DNA from 2 places in the Kovacikia sp. CALU 1929 genome. Region 1 is predicted to be linked to the other one. Evidence: predicted binding sites of a transcription regulator. Region 1 holds the regulator's gene; the other holds the start of a gene.
The links. Region 1 encodes HrcA, which represses chaperone genes, less so after heat shock. Its sites were predicted from a motif close to ANTTAGCACTCNNNANTNNNGAGTGCTAANT; they were not measured.

Region 1 (10,536 bases):
CATCCTCGTTTCGCTGCCGACTCGGTCCCTGATCGGTGCAGGTTGCAATTTGAATTTGGTAAGACTGCTCCTGCCCACAAATCGTCAGTGCCCGATCTAGCACCATCCCAAGTTGCTCTGCATTCCGAATCTGTCCTTCTAGCATTTGCTGACAAATTTTCTCCAAAAAGCCAGCAATTTCTATCTGTGCCGTAGACTGCCACTGCTGCCATAATTGCGCCAGGTTAACCAGAGATGGAGCTTTCCTGCCATCTGCCTGCAACTCCAGCAACCGGACCAGTGATCCCTCAACCCTCAAAAAGTCTGGACACAGGAGCGTGGAAGCGGCTCCCTCCAGGCTAAACGGTTGCCACAACTGGGCAATCTGCCACAGCCAGTTCAGTTGCCTCAAACGACTGCTTTTGCTCCAAACATCCTCCAACGCGGGCATTAATCTTCCTTCCAGGGCAGGCGTTAATGAATTGCCTATCCCATCCGGATAAATTGGAGCCTGTTCCAGTAACAGAATCTCAGAAGTAGCCCGCTTTTGTTCGACTCTCACCACGCCAAAGACCTGGGGAGTGTGGGGCTGAAAAATCGAAAGTTTGAGGTAGGTTTCCACCGATGAAGAAAGCTCTTCGGGCAGTTCGGGGGGTAACCCAGGATGGGTATCCAAAACGATACGATCCTGCTTTAGCAGATAACGTCCACCCAAAAAACTGCCCGACTGCAATGATTCCATTCCTTTTCCTGTAGCCCACAAATACCGCTTGGGAATGGGAGTGCGGCACTGATGACAAAATTTGTGGCTCTCAGGATTGGGAGCCTGACACAGGGGATTGGGACAAAAAAGTCTGACCGCGTCGCTTTGCATAGCGATTCCTATTGATTCCCTCTATGTTAAACCGAGGAATTTAAGTAGCTAACAGAAAAAAGTATTGCCAGGGGAGGTTTGAAACGAGATTGCTACAGGGAGTGGCACTTGTCAAACATCCTCTCGAAGGAGATTAGGAAAGTCTGTGATTAACCCATTCACACCCTGGTCAATTAACTGTTGCATAGTTGTGAGTTCATTGACTGTCCAGGGAATGACTCCAAAGCCTGCTGCCTGTAGCTCTGAAACGGGTTGCAGGAATGTTGGAGATGCGGGTAGAAGGGTTTCAAAGTTGGGAGAGTAAATATCTACAAAACCAGTTGCCTGAAGCAGGGCAGCGAGATTCCCCTGAAAATCCTCAAAAACCAACCCTGCCAGGAATGGTGATGCTTCCCTAAAACCCCAGAGTGTACTGGTTGCTTGATTATGTAACACCAGCGCAGAGGTTGTAATGGCTGGGTGGAGCCGTTTGACCTCGCGTAACACTCGCCAATCAAACGACTGGATGGTTGCTCGTTCGATCAGATTATTTTGGACAATGATAGCTACCAATTTCTCAGCAAAAACCGCTGGACTGGCGGTTGCTTCAGGCTGCAAGGGGCTAACCTTACTCTCAATGTTGTACCAAATTTGGGGATTTCTAGCCTCGGACAGGTCAAACACCTGCTGTAAAGTCGGAATCTGGGAGCCTGGAATCGGCTGCTGTTGTGGAAAACGAACCGGGTCAGGATTCAAAGACCCACAGTCAAACGATTGGATCTCGGCGACAGTCAGGTTTTTGATCCAGAGGCGAGGTGAGGACGGGCATCGATCGCCCCTGGCATCCAGGCAGAGGGATGGACTAATGAATGGATCATGGCAAACAACCAGAACGCCATCTGCGGAAATGCCGGTGTCCATTTCCAGGGTGGTCACTCCGAGGGCGATCGCATACTCAAACCCTGCCAGGGTATTCTCTGGACGTAAACCCCTTGCACCCCGATGCCCCTGGATATCAAAGCGTTTCTGACCCATCTTTCTTTGCCCATTCCTTCAGCAAACTACTCGATGCCACTAATCGGGGATACAGCACCAGAAAGAACCCCATCCAGATCAATACCGGAACCGCCACAATCACACTCACCCAAATCATTCTCGTCAGCAACCAGCTTCCACCAATTAACCCGCAGCCTGTCAGCAGGATCGACCAGGGCTGACACCACCAGGGCTTGTACCTCCAGACACTTGGAATTTTTTCGGACATTTTTTCTGAGATTGGATTTGTTAATAACCTCTTCAAGCATAGAACCAGAGGATGTTTGAAAGATCCTACCGCCTGTAGCAGACGTTTATCGCCTGCTTGCCCGTCGTCAGAAGTACCCAGGCACGAATCCGTCATTGCAATGAACACAAGCCCTAACCCGTTCAAATCGCTCCAGGATTCAGTGAGATGCGATACCCTTGTCTAGAAGCGACCTTCCGGCTTTAATGGCTGTTCTCCCGTCCAGTTGCTCTCTAGCGCTCCATGACTCAAACGACTGAATTTCTTAGCCATCTCAATGTCTCTCAGCGGCAAGCGGTTGAACACTACTGTGGTCCACTGCTGGTGGTTGCCGGGGCAGGCTCCGGCAAAACGCGGGCACTGACCTATCGCATTGCCAATCTGGTATTGACGCACCGGGTTGACCCGGAAAATATTCTGGCAGTAACGTTTACCAACAAAGCTGCCAGGGAAATGAAGGAGCGAATTGAAAAGCTATTTGCTGTTCGCGAGGCACAGCGCGAGTACGGCAAACCCCTGGAGTCCCTTTCAGATAGCCAGCAAACTCGCCTCAAGTCCCGTGTTTACAAAACTATTACCAAAGAGCTTTGGATTGGGACGTTTCATGCGCTTTGCTGTCGCATTCTGCGGTTTGATATTGAAAAATACCAAGACAAGAACGGACGCAAGTGGACACGCACCTTTTCTATTTTTGATGAGTCCGATGCCCAAAGTCTGGTTAAGGATATTGTGGTTAACCAGCTCAACTTGGATGACAAAAAATTCGACCCGCGATCGGTGCGGTTTGCCATTAGCAATGCCAAAAACCAGGGCTGGTCACCCCAAGACCTGGAACAGGAGCAACCCAACTACCGGGGGAGGGTGATTGGCAATGTCTACAGCATGTATCAGGATGCGCTGGCGGCAAATAATGCGCTGGATTTTGATGACCTGATCCTGATGCCAGTGAAGCTGTTTCGCCAGAATGAGCAGGTGCGGGCTTACTGGCACAACCGCTTCCGCCATGTGCTGGTGGATGAGTACCAGGACACCAACCGTACCCAGTACGATCTGATTCGTCTACTGGTGACGAATGGAGAAGACTCGGAAACCTTTGATAACTGGCACTATCGTTCCGTGTTTGTGGTGGGCGATGCCGATCAATCGATCTATTCCTTCCGAGCGGCAGATTTCACCATTCTGATGGACTTTCAGGGGGACTTTGGCGATCGCCTCCCCGATGACGACACCCGCACGATGGTGAAGCTGGAGGAAAACTACCGCTCCACGGAAAACATCCTGGAAGCCGCCAACCAACTGATTGCCAACAACACCGAGCGAATTGACAAGATCCTGCGTCCCACCCGTGGCAGTGGGGAACCGATCTACCTGAATCGTGCCGATGATGAGACAGAAGAAGCCGAATTTGTCGTGCAGAAAATTCGCAAGCTAGAGCAGGATAACCCTGAACTGAAGTGGAATAACTTTGCCATTCTCTACCGCACCAATGCCCAGTCCCGCAACTTTGAAGAACTGTTGACCCGCTTTAGTATTCCCTACAAAGTGGTGGGCGGGCTACGGTTCTATGACCGTAAGGAAATTAAGGATGTAGTCGCGTATTTGCGGGTGATCGCCAATCCCTACGACACCATCAGCCTGCTGCGGGTGATCAACACGCCCCGCCGTGGCATCGGCAAAACCACGGTGGATACCTTGATCAAGGCGTCCCAGGAGTTAAATCAACCCCTTTGGGAAATTTTGACCGATGAAACCTCGGTCAAAACCCTGGCAGGGCGTTCTGCTAAAGGTGTTTTGAGTTTTGCCCAGATCATTCAAAAGTACCGGGAGCAACTGGATACCCTGCCTGCCAATGAGGTGATTCAGGGTGTGCTGGATGATTCTGGCTACGTTGCAGACTTGAAGGCACAGGGCACCGAGGAAGCCGACGATCGCCTAGGTAACGTGAGTGAGCTTTACAACGCAGTGCTGCAATTTCAGGAAGAAAACGAAGAAGACCCCAGCCTGATTGCCTTCCTTGCCAATGCCTCCCTCGCTTCTGACCTGGACAATCTGGAGGAAGGCGATAACAAAGTTTCCCTGATGACGCTGCACTCCTCAAAGGGATTGGAATTCCCCGTTGTGTTTCTGGTCGGACTGGAGCAGGGCTTGTTCCCCAACCACCGTTCCATTGATGATCCAGTCGCCCTGGAAGAGGAACGTCGTCTCTGCTACGTCGGAATTACCCGCGCCCAGGAACGACTGTTTATCTCCTATGCCCGTGCCCGCCGACTATATGGCAATCGAGAGTACGCCGAACCCTCCCTATTTCTATCGGAGCTACCCAGAGAAGAAATCGAGTCAAATGTCAAAGTCCCCCTGCCGACTCGCTGGTCAAAGACAACCGCCCAATCCCGTCAGGAGCGGGAAGGTAATGCCGCCTTACCCAATACCCATGCGGATGATTGGACGGTGGGCGATCGCATTGTCCACAAAGCCTTTGGGTCAGGTCAGGTAACCCACATCTTTGGAGCAGGCAACAAAATCTGCCTAGCTGTCAGGTTTCCAGGGATGGGGCAAAAAATCATCGATCCTAAACTGACTCCCCTTCAGCGCTTAGAGTAAACCATTGCTCCTGATCAACCAACGGCCTGTTGAAATTCAGCCAAAATTGCCTGAGCATCCGCCTGAGACTGGAGCCAGTATTGAGCATTAAACAAATAGGAAGCTCTGCGCTTGTCCTGTGGCTCTGGTACAGGTTCCCAAACTCTTAGCACCCAGGGATTTTTACGGTTACGATGGGGCTTATAAAGGATCGAGTACTTCATCATTAGGCACAACTCCTACCAAATCAAATCTTGCAGAATCAAATCTTGCAGATAGCAGATGCACCTTTGCGTTTGAGCAAATTCCGAGGGAATAGGAAGCCATTCGATTTCAGACCAACCTGGTTCCACTATCTTTTGAAATTAAAGCAATTAACCTCTAGCTATCAGTAGAGACCCTCTACGTCTTTCGATAGATATATCTCCTCAATAGTCCACAAAGGTATCAGATATCGACTAAGAAAGCGGAGGAGTAACCGGGTGAGAAGGTAAAGAGTGATGGAGTGAAGAGTGAGAGAGTGAGGAGTAAACGTTTTACCTGCCATCTGCTCCTAGCCACTAACACCTAGCCACTAACACCTGACACCTAAGACCCTCTCTCCCGTCCACTCACGCCCCAAAAACCATGTCTGACCAGTTTTTCACCCAACCGATCGCCGAAATCACCGTCAAAGAACTCGCCCAACTTCTGCAAGACACGCCCGCCGACATCCAGTTTGTTGATGTAAGGGAACCCCGTGAACTAGAACTTGCCAGTCTCCCGCATTTTCAAAACTTTCCCCTGAGTGAGTATGCCGAGTGGTCTGGAGAAATTCACTCCCGCCTAGATCTGGAGAAGCCAACGGTTGTCCTTTGCCATCATGGGATGCGCTCTGCCCAGATGTGCCAGTGGTTGAGGAGCCAGGGCTTTACCCAGGTGCAAAATGTAACCGGCGGGATTGATACCTATTCCGTCCTCGTAGACCCCTCCCTGTCTCGCTATTAGAAATTTCAACTGGTTATCATAAAAGAATCATGAGTGCTTTTTGACAGTCCTGATCCGTGTTTTCAGTCACAGGGTTTACTGAACTTTGACTGAAACTAAAGAGAAACTAAAGCATCTGCTATCTTAGTTCAAACTACCGATTTAGCATTTTAGTGGGGATTCTACTATTTCAGCCTTCATCTCCATAACCCGTTTAGGATTAAAAACTTTTGGCAATGTCCCTCCATGTCAATCTTACAAACCGCCAGCAGCAAGTCCTTTGGGCAACCGTGCGCCATTATATCGCCACGGCTGAACCGGTTGGCTCAGAAGCACTGGTCAAGGAATATAACCTGAGCGTCAGTTCAGCCACCATCCGCAATGCCATGTCAGTGCTTGAGAAGACGGGACTGCTTTACCAGCCTCATATCTCTGCTGGGCGAGTACCTTCTGACTCTGGCTACCGAATTTACGTGGATCAGCTCATTACTCCGTCCAATGATTTGACCTGTCAGGTGGAGCAACTGTTGAGCGATCGCCTCAATCGGGAGGACTGGAGCCTTGAGGCTTTACTGCGGGGAGCGGCTCAAATTCTGGCAACGGTCAGTGGCTATATCACGCTGATCACCCTGCCTCTGACCAATACCACCTATCTGCGCCATGTTCAGCTTGTCCAGGTAGACGCTGGACGAGTGATGCTAATCTTTGTCACCGACTCCTACAAAACCCAGTCTGCCTTGATGGATCTGCCCAGTCCCTTAGAGGGGTCTGAACCTGATACCGAGCTACTGGAGCGAGAGCTTCAGATCCTATCGAACTTTTTGAATGAGCAATTACGCGGAAAGGCGATCGCCGAACTAGCAACCCTCGACTGGAGCGAACTGGATCGCGAGTTTAAGTACTATGCCGACTTTTTGCGGGCAGTGCGGGTAGAAGTCACTCGTCGTTCTCAAGCGTCTGCCCCGACTCAGATTATGGTCAGCGGATTGGCAGAAGTTTTGCGCCAGCCCGAATTTTCTGAACTGCATCAGATCCAGACCATCGTTCACCTGCTGGAAGAAGAGCAAGACCAACTTCTGCCCCTCATTTTTGAACAGCCCGACTCTCCCAAAAATGGTAAACGATTAACCATTCGGATTGGGGCTGAAAATCCGTTAGAACCTATCCAAACCTGCACCTTGATTTCCTCCACCTACCACCGGGGAACCGTTCCCGTAGGCAGTGTTGGCGTATTGGGACCGACCCGCATGGTCTACGAGAATGCGATCGCCCTGGTTGAAGCAGCGGCAGACTACCTTTCCGACACCCTTAGCTGAATTTCACCCAAACAACCAGATTCTAAGTTCTAGCAATGAGTTTGAGTAGCGGAAAGAGGTTTCGATGGTGGGTAGCAGTTCCCTTGTTCATGGATGGATTTTTGCTTCTGTGGACATTAGGTATTGCCTTCATGATGGAAGTTTCTGAACCCCTTGCCCAATGCACTCGCCAAAGTAAACATTGTGACTGGATGCTTGATGTAGTAGATGTAGTTCTACCATTAACCCTCCTTTGGCATATTGGCTTAGTACTGCTTGTAAAGCCAAGATTCAACTACTTCCTCTATGCCTTAATTCACGGGGTTGTTTTGTTTTGGTGGTGGTTGTTTTGCCTGTTTTGGTTGATGGCTAGGTTTGGTATATTGAGTTAGTAGAACCTGGTATAAATCTAACTCTGTTCCTGGCACCTGACACCTTTACAGGGGTTGCCAAGCTTACGTTGTAAAGCTTTCAGATTGTTTTACTAGATGGTTGTGCTCGTTGAAGCAATTCATCCATCGATAGAATTAGGTGAAACAACGCACTATTGGGTTTTGACTTGCAGGCTTTTAGTACTGGATTACCCTTTGGGGTACTTTTCGCTATCTGGACTTGAAGCAAGAATTGAAGGGCTGGTTCAAACAGCGCTATCCGCCAAGGGTTCGGGTCAAGTTTGAATATTTTGTAAATCTGGAATTTTGCTGAGTAAGGTTTCTATGCCAGCGGGAAATCTTTGAATAGTCCCTTGATGGGCGATCGCACCTCAGCTATAGCGATCGTCCACAAAGGTTGGGGCAGATTAACAAGCGTAAAGCCTTGTCTCACCGTCCTTTCCCCCTGACACCTAATCCCGCTATCAAACAGGCTTCTCAGACCCATTTGCATGGTTTGGTAAGCCAGTGCATTAAAGGAGTCTTGCAATGGTTGAAGCTCTGGTAATGATATCCTCTGCGTTCTGGATGTTGATGATTTTTGATTGTGCCCGCAACGATCCAGAACGCAATACCTGGCTGTGGATTCTGATCTTTCTGAATTTCCCCGGGGCGGTCATCTACTTCCTGGTAAGGCGATTGCCCCAGATGGATCTGCCCGTGCCCAACTACTTCAAGCGCTGGACCCTGCGCGACCAACTCTGGAAGGCGGAAGCAGGAGTCCGTAACATTGGCAAGGCACACCAGTATGTTGCGTTAGGTAACGTGCTGCTGGAAATGGGTGAGTACGGGAAAGCAGCGGATGCTTACCGTCAGGCACTCGAAAAAGAGCCAAAGAATACCCATGCTCTCTGGGGTTCTGCCTTTATTGAAATGCATAACAAAGCGTTTGCTGTTGCGAAAGAACACCTTCAAGCCCTGCTGAAGCTGGAGCCGGATTATAAATGTGGGGAAGCATCGCTCTACTACGGCAAAGCATTGTTTGAGCTACCAGATTGGGAAACCGCAAAAGCCCATTTGAAGCAAGATATTAAGTACTGGAGTCATCCAGAGGCTTCTATTCTGCTGGCAGCGATTCTGACGAAAGAGGGCGAAACTGAAGCTGCCCGTGAGTGTCTGGAGATAATGCTGGCAAAGGTGAGATCGTCCCCAGCCTACCATTACCGACGGCATCAACACCTGGTCAGAAAAGCGGAAAAGCTACTCAAAACTTTGTAAGAAGGGCATTGGCTCAATAGGGTTTTTGCCCTTTTCAGTCCTCTCTTCTGTAGGCTAGTGGTCTGTTAGGAATTATTTTGTAGGTCGAAAACTCCAAAACAATCACCCCTTTCCTATTCAATCGCCCCATCCCATGCTGCGCCGATGTCCCGACCTTTCCGATCGCTCCGATTTCATGCGTCCGCGATTGCCCCGCTCCTGCCTCATACGTTCAACAAACTGTTGCCGCTGTTCTAGGGTTAATACTTCCCGAATTTCTAACAAGCTGTTGAAGCGATTATCAGAATGCTGCTGCTTCAAAGCCTTCACCTGGCTATATTTTTGCCGCACCTGGTCAGCGGATGCGTCGCTTGCGATCAGTTCCCTCATTTCCTTCTGAGCCTGCTGCATTGCCTGTCGTTGCCCTGAAAGGGTATTCCGGTAACGACTGCGAATGGTCTGAATCTTTTGAACCTGTTCCTGGCTCAGGTTTAGATTCTCTAACCACCCTTCCTCCGAACGATTCTTTTGCTCCATCGGAGCCTGGGCGAGTCGGTTAGGGAACAGGGTAGTTGGATTGGCAAGGGCGATCGCCCCTCCCAACGCAATAACAGCAGCAGCAATGATAGAAATGCGACGTGGGAACATGGAATCTACCTCCTGACAGAAGGGAGCAGGGAATGGGACCGGGGAGTTGAAGTGGCGACCAATTGAGAACCGGGTACCTGGCTCCTAAAAACAGACCAATCTTCCTCGGAGTCATCATTGACCGATGCATCCCAACTGGTTTCAATAAAGGTTTCAAGTGCCCTTAAATCCGAAGACGTGGGGCTAGAAGGGTTCAAAGCACGGTAGCTAAACAAACCAGCAACCAGGCTGGCAGCGATCGCCGTTGGCACCCATGCAGAGCGGTACCATCCCCTGTGAGGGAACTGCCGCACCTTGGGTGACGCTTCTTCTAAGGAGCCGATCGCACTTAAAATCTTTGCTTCTAAGTCGGGGGCAGCCGCAGGCGGGTGGGGGCGATATTGCTGTAAAAAGTTGACCAGATCGGGGTCATCTTCATGATCATCATGGGGGGGGAGAGTGGGGGGGTGGGTCATAGTTGAACTCCTTCCTTCTGAAGAAACTGGCGCATAGCAGCACGGGCATGAAACAGCCGAGATTTCACCGTCCCTACGGGAATTCCAAGAATTTCAGCAACCTCCTTTTGGGGCACTTCTTCCAGATCATGCAAAGCCAGAATCGTGCGGTGATCAAAACTGAGCTGAGTTAATCCCCGTTGCACCAGATCTTGATAGTGGAGACGCATGACATCAGGAGCATCCTGCTGGGTTGGGGTGTTATGGGTCAATATCTGAAGCCGGGTACGCCTCTGAGCCGCCGCTTGGCGCTGGTCAGAAGCAACATTCCAGGCGATTCGATAGAGCCAGGTGGAAAACTGAGCAGACTGCCGGAACTTAGGCAATCCCTTCCAGGCTCTCAAAAACACCTCCTGCACCAGATCATCCAATGCCGAGGCATCACAAAGCTGAAAGAGAATCGATCTTACCCGCTTTTGGTGGCGGCGATAGAGCAATTGAAAACTCTGAGTGTTTCCCTGGAGACATTGCTGCACCAGGTCGCGATCGGATTCCCCCGCGAGATGCTGGTGCTGATTTTGCTCTGGTGGGTCACGCGATTCTACCGCCACAGATAACACCTGAAAAGCTCACTCCATCCATTTTCATACCTCTCTAATCAAGTAAGACTGGAACGGTGTAAAAAAGGTTCAATAAAGAGCTGAAAGGGAGGAGGGGGAGGAGGGGAAGGGGAGCAAGGAGGAGGAGAAGGGTTTGAATGAAATTGACTCTGGGGCGACAAAATTTTGTTTGTTTAATCAGAACGAAACACAGGAAGGTGGGGAAGACTAAAGGGAGACAGCAGCTTCAATCCATCTATCAGTGGAAATCA
Region 2 (10,536 bases), on a different contig from region 1:
ATAATCACTTGCAGCTTAGTCAAAGAAGTATCGAATCGAATGCAGCTAGCTGACAGGTGAAACCAATGTAGAGAGAAGCACTTTGCACACGAGCTAAAGTTTAGCGGAGTGACAATGAACCTTAGTGAACAAGCTAAAACGAATCATACAGTAAAGAATCGTGAGTGAATCTATCCAGATGGGTGATTTGCCCAAATTAACTGCCCAGATTTGTTGGAACGCCTGAACCGTAACTTTTGGAGAAACTGGACAATTGAGCGATCGCTCACGGAATGATTTGTAGTAAAAACATGGGGTAATACCTCCTCACGAAAAACATTGGGAAAAAACTTTCCACGTCCACACCCTAGCAACGGGATCAAGAAGCTGCAATGTTTCTTAACGAAAAACCCCAAACTTAACATTTAGATACAGCTATTTCAGAATTCCGTAGGATTACGTGATTTACCCTAGCCTGATTAATTGAAGCATTTTGGAGATTTTGGTCATTGGCTTGACTGAGATTAGGGAGGAATTATGAGAGTCCCTGAATCAGGCTCAACCCAAAAAAATAGCGATCGCTTTGTAAAGAAGCGATCGCTATTCAGATACATACCAGACACTTGCGCTCTGGTTAACCCACGGATCTCTGTATAGATAGCCGAAGCTGGTGGGAGGCAGCAGCGGGAGCCAGGTGAAACAGGGCACGATTCGGGTAGAGATCCTGTGTCATGGCAGTACTGAGCCTTTCAGCCAGGATAGGAACCAATGACGACAAGCAAGACATGGGTTATTCTACCTGTAGAAAACATCCCTCTCTCCCCAATGCTCCAACTCCTTCATGAAAGCCACTGAAGCTTTAAACCGTTATGCCAGAGGCGAGCGTGATTTTTGTCGCGCCAATCTTCGAGGACAAAACTTCAAAGGGCAAGACCTGTCTGGGGCAGACTTCAGTGAAGCCGATATTCGGGGAACAAACTTTAGCAATGCCATCCTGAAAGAGGCGAATTTTACCGGGGCACAGGCAGGGATTCAAAGACGCTGGTGGTGCGTACAGCAGGGACTTGCATTCCTCCTCTCTGCCCTGGCTAGCTTTGTGTCTGCACTTTCAGGGGCAGGAATTGCTGTGTTCTTCTTTCAAACTGGTTCATGTAGTCCAGTCTTTTTCAGTGTTGGAATCGCTACCGTAGGGTTGACGGTTGTTGTGTTTGGGGCGATTGCCCGCCATGGCTTCACACCAAAAGCATTCAGTACAATTGCTGTCGCTTACGCTATCGCTGCCGCTGCCGCTGCCGCTTACGCTTTCGCTGGTGGTGGCGCTTTCGCTGGCGCTATCGCTATCGCTGGCGCTATCGCTGGCGCTGTCGCTGGACCTTTCGCTTACGCTGTTGCTTACGCTGGCGGTGGCGCTTACGCTGGCGCCTATGCTGGCGGTGGCGCTTACGCTGGCGCCTATGCTGGCGCTATCGCTTTCGCTGGCGCTTACGCTTACGCTTTCGCTTTCGCTGGCGCTAACCTTCTGCTCGCGATTTATTGTAGCCGCCGTGCCCTCAAGGGCAATGAAAAGTTTGCTATTCTCCGCGTCTTCAGCGTTGCCTTTGGAGCGATGGATGGCACATCCTTTTGCGGAGCTGACCTGACCCATGCCAATTTCAGCCATGCGCTCCTCAAACGAGCCAACTTTAACCCCACCAGACAAAAACAGACTATTCTGGAGTGGGTCAACTGGCAGGGGGCGAAGTGCCTTGACCGCGCCAGAGTCGGCAATTCTATGTTGGGAAACCCGGCAGTGCGGGAGTTGCTCGTCTCCCGTGAGGGTTCCCACAACTCCTATATCGATGCCAATCTCCGGGCTGCCAACCTGGATGGGGTGAACCTGGAAGGAGCAGATTTGACCTGGGCAGACTTAAGCTGCGCAACATTGCGGCACGCTAACTTACGGGGTGCAAACTTGACTGAATCAATTGTAGTAGGTACAGATCTTACTGGAGCACAATTAACCGGAGCCTGTCTGGAAGACTGGAATATCAGTAGCTATACGACTCTCGAAAGTGTTGATTGTCTGTATGTATATCTGCTGCGGAATGATCAAGAGCGTCGCCCCAATAGTGGCAATTTTGCACCCAGTGAGTTCACTAAACTATTTCAGGAAGCAATTAACACTGTTGACCTCATCTTCCGCAATGGGGTGGATTGGAAAGCCTTCGTTACTGCATTCAAAACGGTACAGGTAGAAAACGAGGGTAGTGAACTAACAATTCAGAGTATTGAAAACAAAGGCGATGGTGTCATTGTTGTCCGGGTCCATGTGCCACCGGAAACCGATAAAGCCAAGATTCACAGCGAATTCAACCAGCAGTATGAGCTTGCACTAAAAACACTCGAAGCCAAGTACCAGACAGAGTTGAAAGCAAAAGATGAACAGATTGCGATTTACCGCGAGAAAAGTGCTGATATGAAAGAGATTCTAAGCCTACTCGCTAACCGACCCGTTACTGTTGAAGTAAATGCCAAAGCAGAAAGTAAATCTATGAACGACAGCACAGACCAGAGCCAGAATGTCACGATCGGTGGCAATGTCACGGGTTCTACCATTAACTTGGGTGAGATCAGCGGCAGTGTCTCCAATGCTGTCAACCAGTTGCCGAGTTCTCCTGATCCCAACCAACCCGGCATCAAAGAACTGCTGGCAGAGCTGCAAGCCGCAATTGAAAGCGATGCAAACCTGCCCGATAAAGGCAAAGCAACCGCATTGGAACAAGTGAAGGTGTTAGCAGAAGTTGCTCAAAACCCTGAACAACCAGAGAAGAAGAATTTAGGAAGTCAAGCCATTAACCTTTTGAAAGGTGCGGCATCTTTCCTTCCTGACACGGCCAGGCTAGCGGAAGCCTGTAGCAAACTGCTACCGCTGATTACAAAGGCATTGGGCTTACCTTTCTAAGGTTCTCTCTTCTGGCATTCCAGCAGGAGTTGAAACCGATAGACCATCAGGCGGAACGGACAATGAGGCGATCGCCGTCTTTTCTTAAAAATGCTTAGATTATTTATCCAGAGAAGCTTTGAGCCATTGCCCATGTTCGACAGGGTGGTTTTGGATGCTGTTCTCGTTAGTCTTGTGGTCTCGTTCCCATACTCTGCGTGGAATGCCTTCTTGGGGGCTCCGCCTCCCTGGATAATCGGCAGAGCCGCATCAGAAGGGTATCCAGGCAGAGCCTGGACACCAGAGCTATCCTTCTGAAAACTAATAAAAAAGCGATCGCCGTAAAGAAGCGATCGCTCTTAAATTTGTCCCAGGGATTAGTTTCAGGCGGGTGCAGATTAGCCTGAACCCGACACCTTGTACCCTGTACCCAAATTAATCATTAGTAGTCGAAGTCGCCACCCATGCCAGCACCAGCGCCAGCAGGAGATGCATCCTTCGGCTCGGGCTTGTCAACCACGATGCACTCGGTGGTCAGCACCATACCAGCGATGGACGCTGCATTTTGCAGAGCAGAACGAGTCACCTTGGCAGGGTCAACAATGCCTGCTTCAAACATGTCAACAAACTCATTGGTTGCAGCGTTGAAACCAACGTTGAATTCCTTCTCCTTGACGCGCTCAGCGATGACCGCACCGTTTTGACCGGCGTTTTCAGCGATACGCTTCAGGGGGGCTGCCAGGGCACGCGCCACAATGGTCGCACCGATGAGTTCTTCGCCGCTCAGGTTGCTGCTTGCCCAGGACTCCAGATCAGGACTCAGGTGAGCCAGGGTGGTACCACCACCGGGAACAATTCCCTCTTCCACGGCTGCTTTAGTGGCGTTGATTGCATCTTCTAGACGAAGTTTGCGATCTTTCATTTCAGTTTCGGTTGCCGCACCGACTTTAATCACGGCAACACCACCAGCCAGTTTAGCCAGACGCTCTTGCAGTTTCTCCTTATCATAGGAGGACTCGGTTTCATCCATTTGACGACGGATCTGCTCAACACGAGCCTTCACAGCCGCTTCGTTGCCTTCAGCCACAATGGTGGTGTTGTCTTTGGTGATGGTAACCCGACGCGACTTACCCAACATGTCGATCTTGGCGCTATCCAGCTTCAGACCAGCATCTTCGGTAATCAACTGACCGCCTGTTAACACGGCAATGTCTTCCAGCATTGCCTTGCGGCGATCGCCAAAGCCAGGAGCTTTCACCGCAGCCACATTCAACACACCCCGCAAGCGGTTGACGACCAGGGTTGCCAGGGCTTCCTTCTCAATGTCTTCTGCAATGATGACCAGAGGACGACCGGCACGAGCAACTTGCTCCAGCACGGGTACCAGGTCTTGCACAAGAGTAATTTTCTTATCGGTAATCAGCAGGAAAGGCTCATCCAGAACCGCTTCCATGCGTTCGGTGTCGGTTGCAAAGTAAGGAGAAATATAACCCTTGTCAAAGCGCATCCCTTCGGTGACTTCCAGTTCGGTCGTCATGGACTTGCCCTCTTCCAGGGAGATAACGCCCTCTTTGCCAACCTTATCCATTGCGCTGGCAATCATTTGACCCACTTCGTCGTCGTTACCAGCAGAGATGGCACCGACCTGGGCGATCGCCTTAGAATCTTCCACTGGACGAGCGTGGGCAGCAATCTTGTCTACCAGGAAGTTAGTTGCCTTGTCGATCCCGCGCTTGAGGGAGATCGCGTTAGCACCCGCGGCTACGTTGCGCAGACCTTCCTTCACGATTGCATGAGCCAGAACGGTTGCTGTGGTGGTTCCATCACCGGCTGCATCATTGGTCTTAGAGGCAGCCTGACGGATCAAAGCAACCCCAGTATTCTCAACGTGGTCTTCCAGTTCAATTTCCTTAGCGATGGTTACACCATCATTAACGATTTGGGGAGCGCCAAATTTCTTCTCCAATACAACGTTGCGACCCTTAGGACCGAGGGTAACTGCTACCGCCTCAGCCAGAATATCCATACCGCGCTCAAGGGCGCGACGAGCGTTTTCGTTGTAAATGATGCGCTTAGCCATAGATGTTGAGTTCTCTGTGAATGTGTGTTAGCTACGGATAATTTGAAAGCAAGAAACAGAGGCAAAAGGCAACAGATGGTAGATTCACTACCACCTATCACCTACCATCTAAATTAAGCAACGATCGCCAGTATGTCCTTCTCAGAAAGCAAAACATACTCCTCGGTGCCGAGTTTGATGTCGGTGCCTGCGTACTTCGAGTAAAGAACTTTGTCGCCAATCTTCACTTCAGGGTCTTGGCGAGTGCCCTTCTCGTCACGCTTACCAGGACCGACCGCGACCACTTCACCAATCTGTGGCTTCTCTTTTGCTGTGTCGGGCAGAAGGATTCCACCAGCGGTCTTCTCTTCAGAAGCGCTCACCTTGACAAACACACGGTCACCCAGAGGTTTAACTGTAGAAACACTCAGAGTTACGGCTGCCATATAACATTCTCCAAACTAGCAGGTTAGGCTGAAACATTTGGGTTGATTTAGCACTCTCAACCTCTGAGTGCTAATTTAGCGGTAGTAGGGTTCCAATTGCAACTTTTTGGCTTGTACGGGTTCCCGAACTGGGGCAGGGCTTAAGGGGCAACAGGGTACGGGGTAAGAGGTACAGGGTACGGAGATCCACACCTCCCAGTTCACACTTGGTCCCTCAACCCGACTCACTCTTGCTCATGCGGTGAAAGTTGTAAAAGCCAAAGGCCAGCCAGCATATAAGAATGATGGTGGTGAGCAGCAAGACGGCAGGCGCACCAAATTGGACTACAAGAACAGGGGCAGCAACAGTAAACAATCCACCTCCCACAATCGGTTCAAAGAATAATTGCTTGTAGGCAAAGCTTTCTAAGGCACCGGAATGGTTGGTTGGGTCTACCATGCGGATAAGCAGCAAGCCGGTAGAGGTAACGCCCATCGATTGCCCCAGATCACCGATGCCGCGTTCAAACCAGTAAGTTGGCATGATTCGGGGAGCCAGAACCACAAATACGAAGAGATTCCAGGTAATGCCTGTAACGGACAGCAGCAGGAAGGGTCCTAAATTGGAACCAATAGTAATTGGAACCAATAGTAGCAATGGAGATGACTGCCAGTGCGGTTGCTACGGTAACATCCAGGGCAATCCCACCAATCCGGTTTATCAATGGGCGGCTGACCATTTACTCCCGCCCGGTGCGTATGAGGAGCAGTTGCACAATAATTCCCCCAATCAGGGACTTTGCGTTCTTCAATAAGCAACCTTAATCCATATCCCTCTATCTCAAGGAAGAGGATATCGGCTTCAATGAACTCTATCCTTAGGTGGATAAAGTCGAGAAACGCTTAAGCATTTCCTGGTTTATGTTTAACCGAATAATAGCAGGAGATTTCCTTATGGTTGACCCATCCCAGATTAAGGAACATCTGATTGTTTATGCCAGAGGCACAGGCACAATGGAAGGTGCGCCTGGAGTTCAAATTGGTATTGTTGACCATGTGGAGAGTGGCAGGTTCATTAAATTGACCAAAGACGATTCCCACGATGGCAGATATCATTGGTTCCCCATTGATTGGGTAGAAAGCATGGATGATGAAGCAATTTACATTAATAAAAACGCTGAAGAAGTCATGCCGCAGTTGATGGATGATCAGCCTGCCTGAGGTTAAGGAATTTAAGAAAATTCGTTTTTAATCTTAAATCTTGATAGGCATGGAAGGGAGTTATAGAGAGGGGGTGGGGGCGATCGCCCCCACCCCCTCTCTAAAGGATTGGTCAGTTAATCAGAGGAACCCTATACCTTGGCTTCTTCCTTTACCAGCTTGTCCCACCCCAGATCTTTGAGGCTATTGTTCCGGCGCAGAGGTCGCGTCACCAGTTCCAGAATGTCACGGGCATTGGTAAAGCCGTGAATTTGAGCAAAGGTGAATTCCACAGACCATTTGGTATTAATTCCCCGCGCTTCCAGAGGATTAGCGTGTGCCATACCCGTGATCACCAGATCAATGTTTTGATCTTTGATCCGCTGAATTTGGTTGTAGTTATCGGGTTTTTCTACAATCCTGGGTAAAGGTACGCCCATTTCCTCACAGGTCTTTTCTAAAAGAACCAATTCGGCTGCCTGGTAGCGCTTATCCATATAAGGAATCCCAATTTCAGGGCAGGTCATGCCGCACCGGATCAGGAACCGTGCCAGGGAAATTTCCAGCAGGTTGTCACCCATAAAGAAGACGGATTTACCGCGAAGCAGCTTGACGTAATCCTCCAGGCTTTCCCAGATCTGCGCTTCCCGCTCTGCCAGTCCTTTCGGCTCGATGCCAAATACAGAACAAATTTTCTCAATCCAGGCACGGGTGCCATCGGGTCCAATGGGGAAGGGAGCGCCGATTAGCTTGCACTTGCGACGGCGCATGAAGGTGGTTGCAGTCCGGCTGAGGAAAGGATTGACTCCAGCCACGTAGTAGCCTTCCTCGATCACGGGCAGTTCCGTGTAGCGCTTGGAAGGTAACCAACCGGAGACTTTAATTCCCTGCTTTTTCAGCTCTAGGGTTAGCTGGGTCACTACGGGGTCGGGCAGGGAACCAAATAGGACAAATGGTGGATGATCGGCGTACTCCGATTCTTCCGCTTTCACGTCTTCCTGCTTGCGCCCAAAGTTGAGCAATTTGGCAATCGCGTTGCGCTCTTCCTTCTCGGTTTCTGCGGTAGGAGCTTTATCAGGGCAGCGGTGTACCATAGCTGCCAGAACCGTATCTTCTCCTTGAGTGAAGGCGTAATCTAACCCATTGGCACGGGCAACCACAATCGGGATACCAATTTCAGCTTCCAGCCTGGGAGCCAACCCCTCCAGATCCATTTTGATGATTTCGGTGGTGCAGGTGCCAATCCAGACGATGACAGACGGGTTGCGATCGCGCTTAATATGCAAACACAGACGCTTCAACTCTTCGTAATCATTTAACTGAGCCGAGATGTCACCTTCTTCCAGTTCCGCCATCGCGTAACGGGGTTCCGCAAAAATCATCACGCCCATCGCGTTTTGTAAAAAATAGCCACAGGTCTTGGTGCCAATGACCAAAAAGAAACTATCTTCAATCTTCTGGTACAGCCAAGCCACACAGCTAATCGGACAGAAGGTGTGATAGTTTCCGGTTTCACACTCGAAATTCAATGCTTGGGGTTGGGTATCGGCAAGGGTCATGAATCGAGTTCCTCTCTGTTATCAGGTAGTAGGGGGAGGGAGTTGGGAAGAGGGAGTTGGGAGTTGAGAGTTTTAGAGACACTTACAGCGGTTCTCATGCTGATGTGGGAAAAGCTAGGGGTTTGTTATGAGTCATTAGTCCTTTGTGGGCGACCAATGACCAAGAAAGCTGAGAATTGCTATATCCATGACATGATTCATTTTTCATCCCTCATCCTTCATTCCCCCATCAATTCTTTCTCTGTCGTGGGCGAGAACCTTGGCAACTTTCATCCTGTCGGGCACGGACCTTGGCAACATCTTTGGAAGAAGTCAGTCTGATTTCTGTACTACTGGATGAGGGCAGCATTTTGACCGGTCCTTCCCCAATTTCACCAACGGACTCCCGCTCCTTGGAGACGACCTGACTGGTGTTACCATTCTCGATCAAATAATCTTCAGGATTGAAATTTAGACCTAGCGCAATCACGATCCGATCGGGGTTGCTGCTGAGATCGACAACCAGGGGTAGGAGTTGGGTCAGGTTGGGTTCTAGAACAGAAAGTGTAGCCAGAATGAACCCAGAAGAAGGGCGACGCTGACCATCACAGTTGACCCAAACTCCTAGACGGCTTAGCCATTCGCGGTTTTCTTCGTAATAGCTTAACCATTTATCCCTGACGGATTGACGAAGTTGCTCAGTGTTCACAGCGGCGAAAAAAAGTTTTGAGTTGAGAGTTGAGAGTTTTGAATGAAAAGCTAAGAAGCTATATCACTGCTATTAACCGCTCATTAACAATTAATAGCAATGATGCTCGATCGCTCCTACACTGTTAACTCATAACTCAAAACTGTTCACTCACAACTTTTATTTAGACCATCATTAGATCTAACTCTTCTGCTTCGCTCTTCACCTTCGGTGTTTGAGGGTTGAGGTAGAAGTCAGATAGGAGAGAGAAGAGTTCGCGATCGGGGGAGTCATTGGGTACCACCCCCTCAGGACGAGCCAGAATCTGGTCTGCAATATTCAGGTAGTAATCACAGACATAGCTGAGAGATGGGTCAGACTCTGCCATTTCAAATAGGGTCTTGCCTTTGACGCGAGAAACGCGGATGTCTTCAATCAGAGGCAGCACTTCTAGCACTGGCATGGGGACTGAATCTATGTATTTGTCAATCAGATCACGCTTGGCAGTTCGATTGCCGATTAGACCGGCAAGGCGAAGAGGGTGAGTCCGGGCTTTCTCGCGCACGGAAGCCGCAATCCGGTTGGCGGCAAATAGGGCATCAAAGCCATTGTCCGTCACGATCAGGCAGTAGTCAGCATAGTTGAGGGGTGCCGCAAAACCACCACAGACCACGTCACCTAAGACATCAAACAGGATGACATCGTACTCATCAAAAGCATTCAGTTCTTTCAGCAGCTTTACGGTTTCACCAACCACGTAGCCACCGCAACCAGCCCCTGCTGGGGGTCCACCGGCTTCAACGCAGTCAACGCCACCGTAGCCTTTGTAAATGACATCTTCGGGCCAAACATCTTCGTAGTGATAGTCTTTTGACTGAAGGGTGTCGATGATAGTGGGAATTAAAAAGCCAGTCAGCGTAAACGTACTATCGTGTTTGGGATCGCAACCAATTTGTAAGACTTTTTTACCGCGTCGAGCTAAAGCAACTGAGATGTTACAGCTCGTTGTGGATTTGCCAATTCCACCTTTTCCATAAACTGCGAGTTTCACGCTAGTCGTCTCCTATAGTTTCGTCTCAAACGGGTGAGAAGCATCTCTGGAGTCAGGACAGGAAGATCCTTTATGCCGTTACCAGCGATCGCTTTCAGTAGGTCAATGACAGCATTATTGTCGAACTTAGGAGTAAAGGAAAGGGATAAGTAACAGAACTTAAGGTCTGAGACTTAGCTAAAGCGCTTATGGACAAATCATTCGGATCTGAATGGTTTAGATCTTCTCTCATTGCTTTAAAACACCTTTAAACGTTTTTTATATAAGTCTTTTTATAAAAATAGGAATAAAAGCAAAACGGTCACGAAGTGATTGATTGATCGTCCTATTGCCTGATAGCTCAGGGCTTGCCAGCAGAGGCGTTACTTCAGTGATGTGGATAGGCAGATAGGCGGGTAAGTCGATAGGGAATGTGCCAAACCAGTTTTTTATTAAGAATGTTAAATTTTTAGATAAACCATTTCTGGGTGGGTTGAGAAAGCCGACCCAGATGCGCTGTTGACAGCAGTGTTTAGCTCAGGCAACCCCAGTCATGGAAAGAAAAGTCTGGCGGTTAAAACCGCGCCTAAGCGAACAAAGTCCTCAGGCAAATGAGGACTTTCGTAACCTGGATCAGCAGGTTTACGCCTTTAAAGTTCCTCTGACTGCTCAAGCGTTCGATGGAGCTGATGCCGAA

Region 2: groES (co-chaperone GroES) is a predicted target of HrcA. The motif match lies at 5,450-5,480, and genes of this name have one in related genera.

The regions. Positions count from the first base shown of each region.
Region 1 covers NZ_JBXBCF010000115.1:113,039-123,574, reverse strand. The annotation lists gene AC1S52_RS31985 (protein phosphatase 2C domain-containing protein) at 1-853, opposite strand, end outside; gene AC1S52_RS31980 (glycerophosphodiester phosphodiesterase family protein) at 965-1,867, opposite strand; gene AC1S52_RS31975 (DUF6737 family protein) at 1,848-2,096, opposite strand; gene pcrA (DNA helicase PcrA) at 2,358-4,715, shown strand; gene AC1S52_RS31965 (hypothetical protein) at 4,730-4,921, opposite strand; gene AC1S52_RS31960 (rhodanese-like domain-containing protein) at 5,322-5,681, shown strand; gene hrcA (heat-inducible transcriptional repressor HrcA) at 5,897-6,976, shown strand; gene AC1S52_RS31950 (hypothetical protein) at 7,066-7,347, shown strand; gene AC1S52_RS31945 (hypothetical protein) at 7,670-7,876, opposite strand; gene AC1S52_RS31940 (tetratricopeptide repeat protein) at 7,876-8,604, shown strand; gene AC1S52_RS31935 (Spy/CpxP family protein refolding chaperone) at 8,722-9,231, opposite strand; gene AC1S52_RS31930 (hypothetical protein) at 9,237-9,686, opposite strand; gene AC1S52_RS31925 (sigma-70 family RNA polymerase sigma factor) at 9,683-10,276, opposite strand.
Region 2 covers NZ_JBXBCF010000077.1:35,166-45,701, reverse strand. The annotation lists gene AC1S52_RS20130 (hypothetical protein) at 614-766, opposite strand; gene AC1S52_RS20125 (pentapeptide repeat-containing protein) at 821-2,920, shown strand; gene groL (chaperonin GroEL) at 3,342-4,979, opposite strand; gene groES (co-chaperone GroES) at 5,093-5,404, opposite strand; gene AC1S52_RS20110 (hypothetical protein) at 5,619-6,032, opposite strand; gene AC1S52_RS20105 (DUF2171 domain-containing protein) at 6,338-6,604, shown strand; gene AC1S52_RS20100 (ferredoxin:protochlorophyllide reductase (ATP-dependent) subunit N) at 6,736-8,142, opposite strand; gene AC1S52_RS20095 (DUF5331 domain-containing protein) at 8,372-8,830, opposite strand; gene bchL (ferredoxin:protochlorophyllide reductase (ATP-dependent) iron-sulfur ATP-binding protein) at 8,994-9,860, opposite strand; gene AC1S52_RS20085 (hypothetical protein) at 10,393-10,536, shown strand, end outside.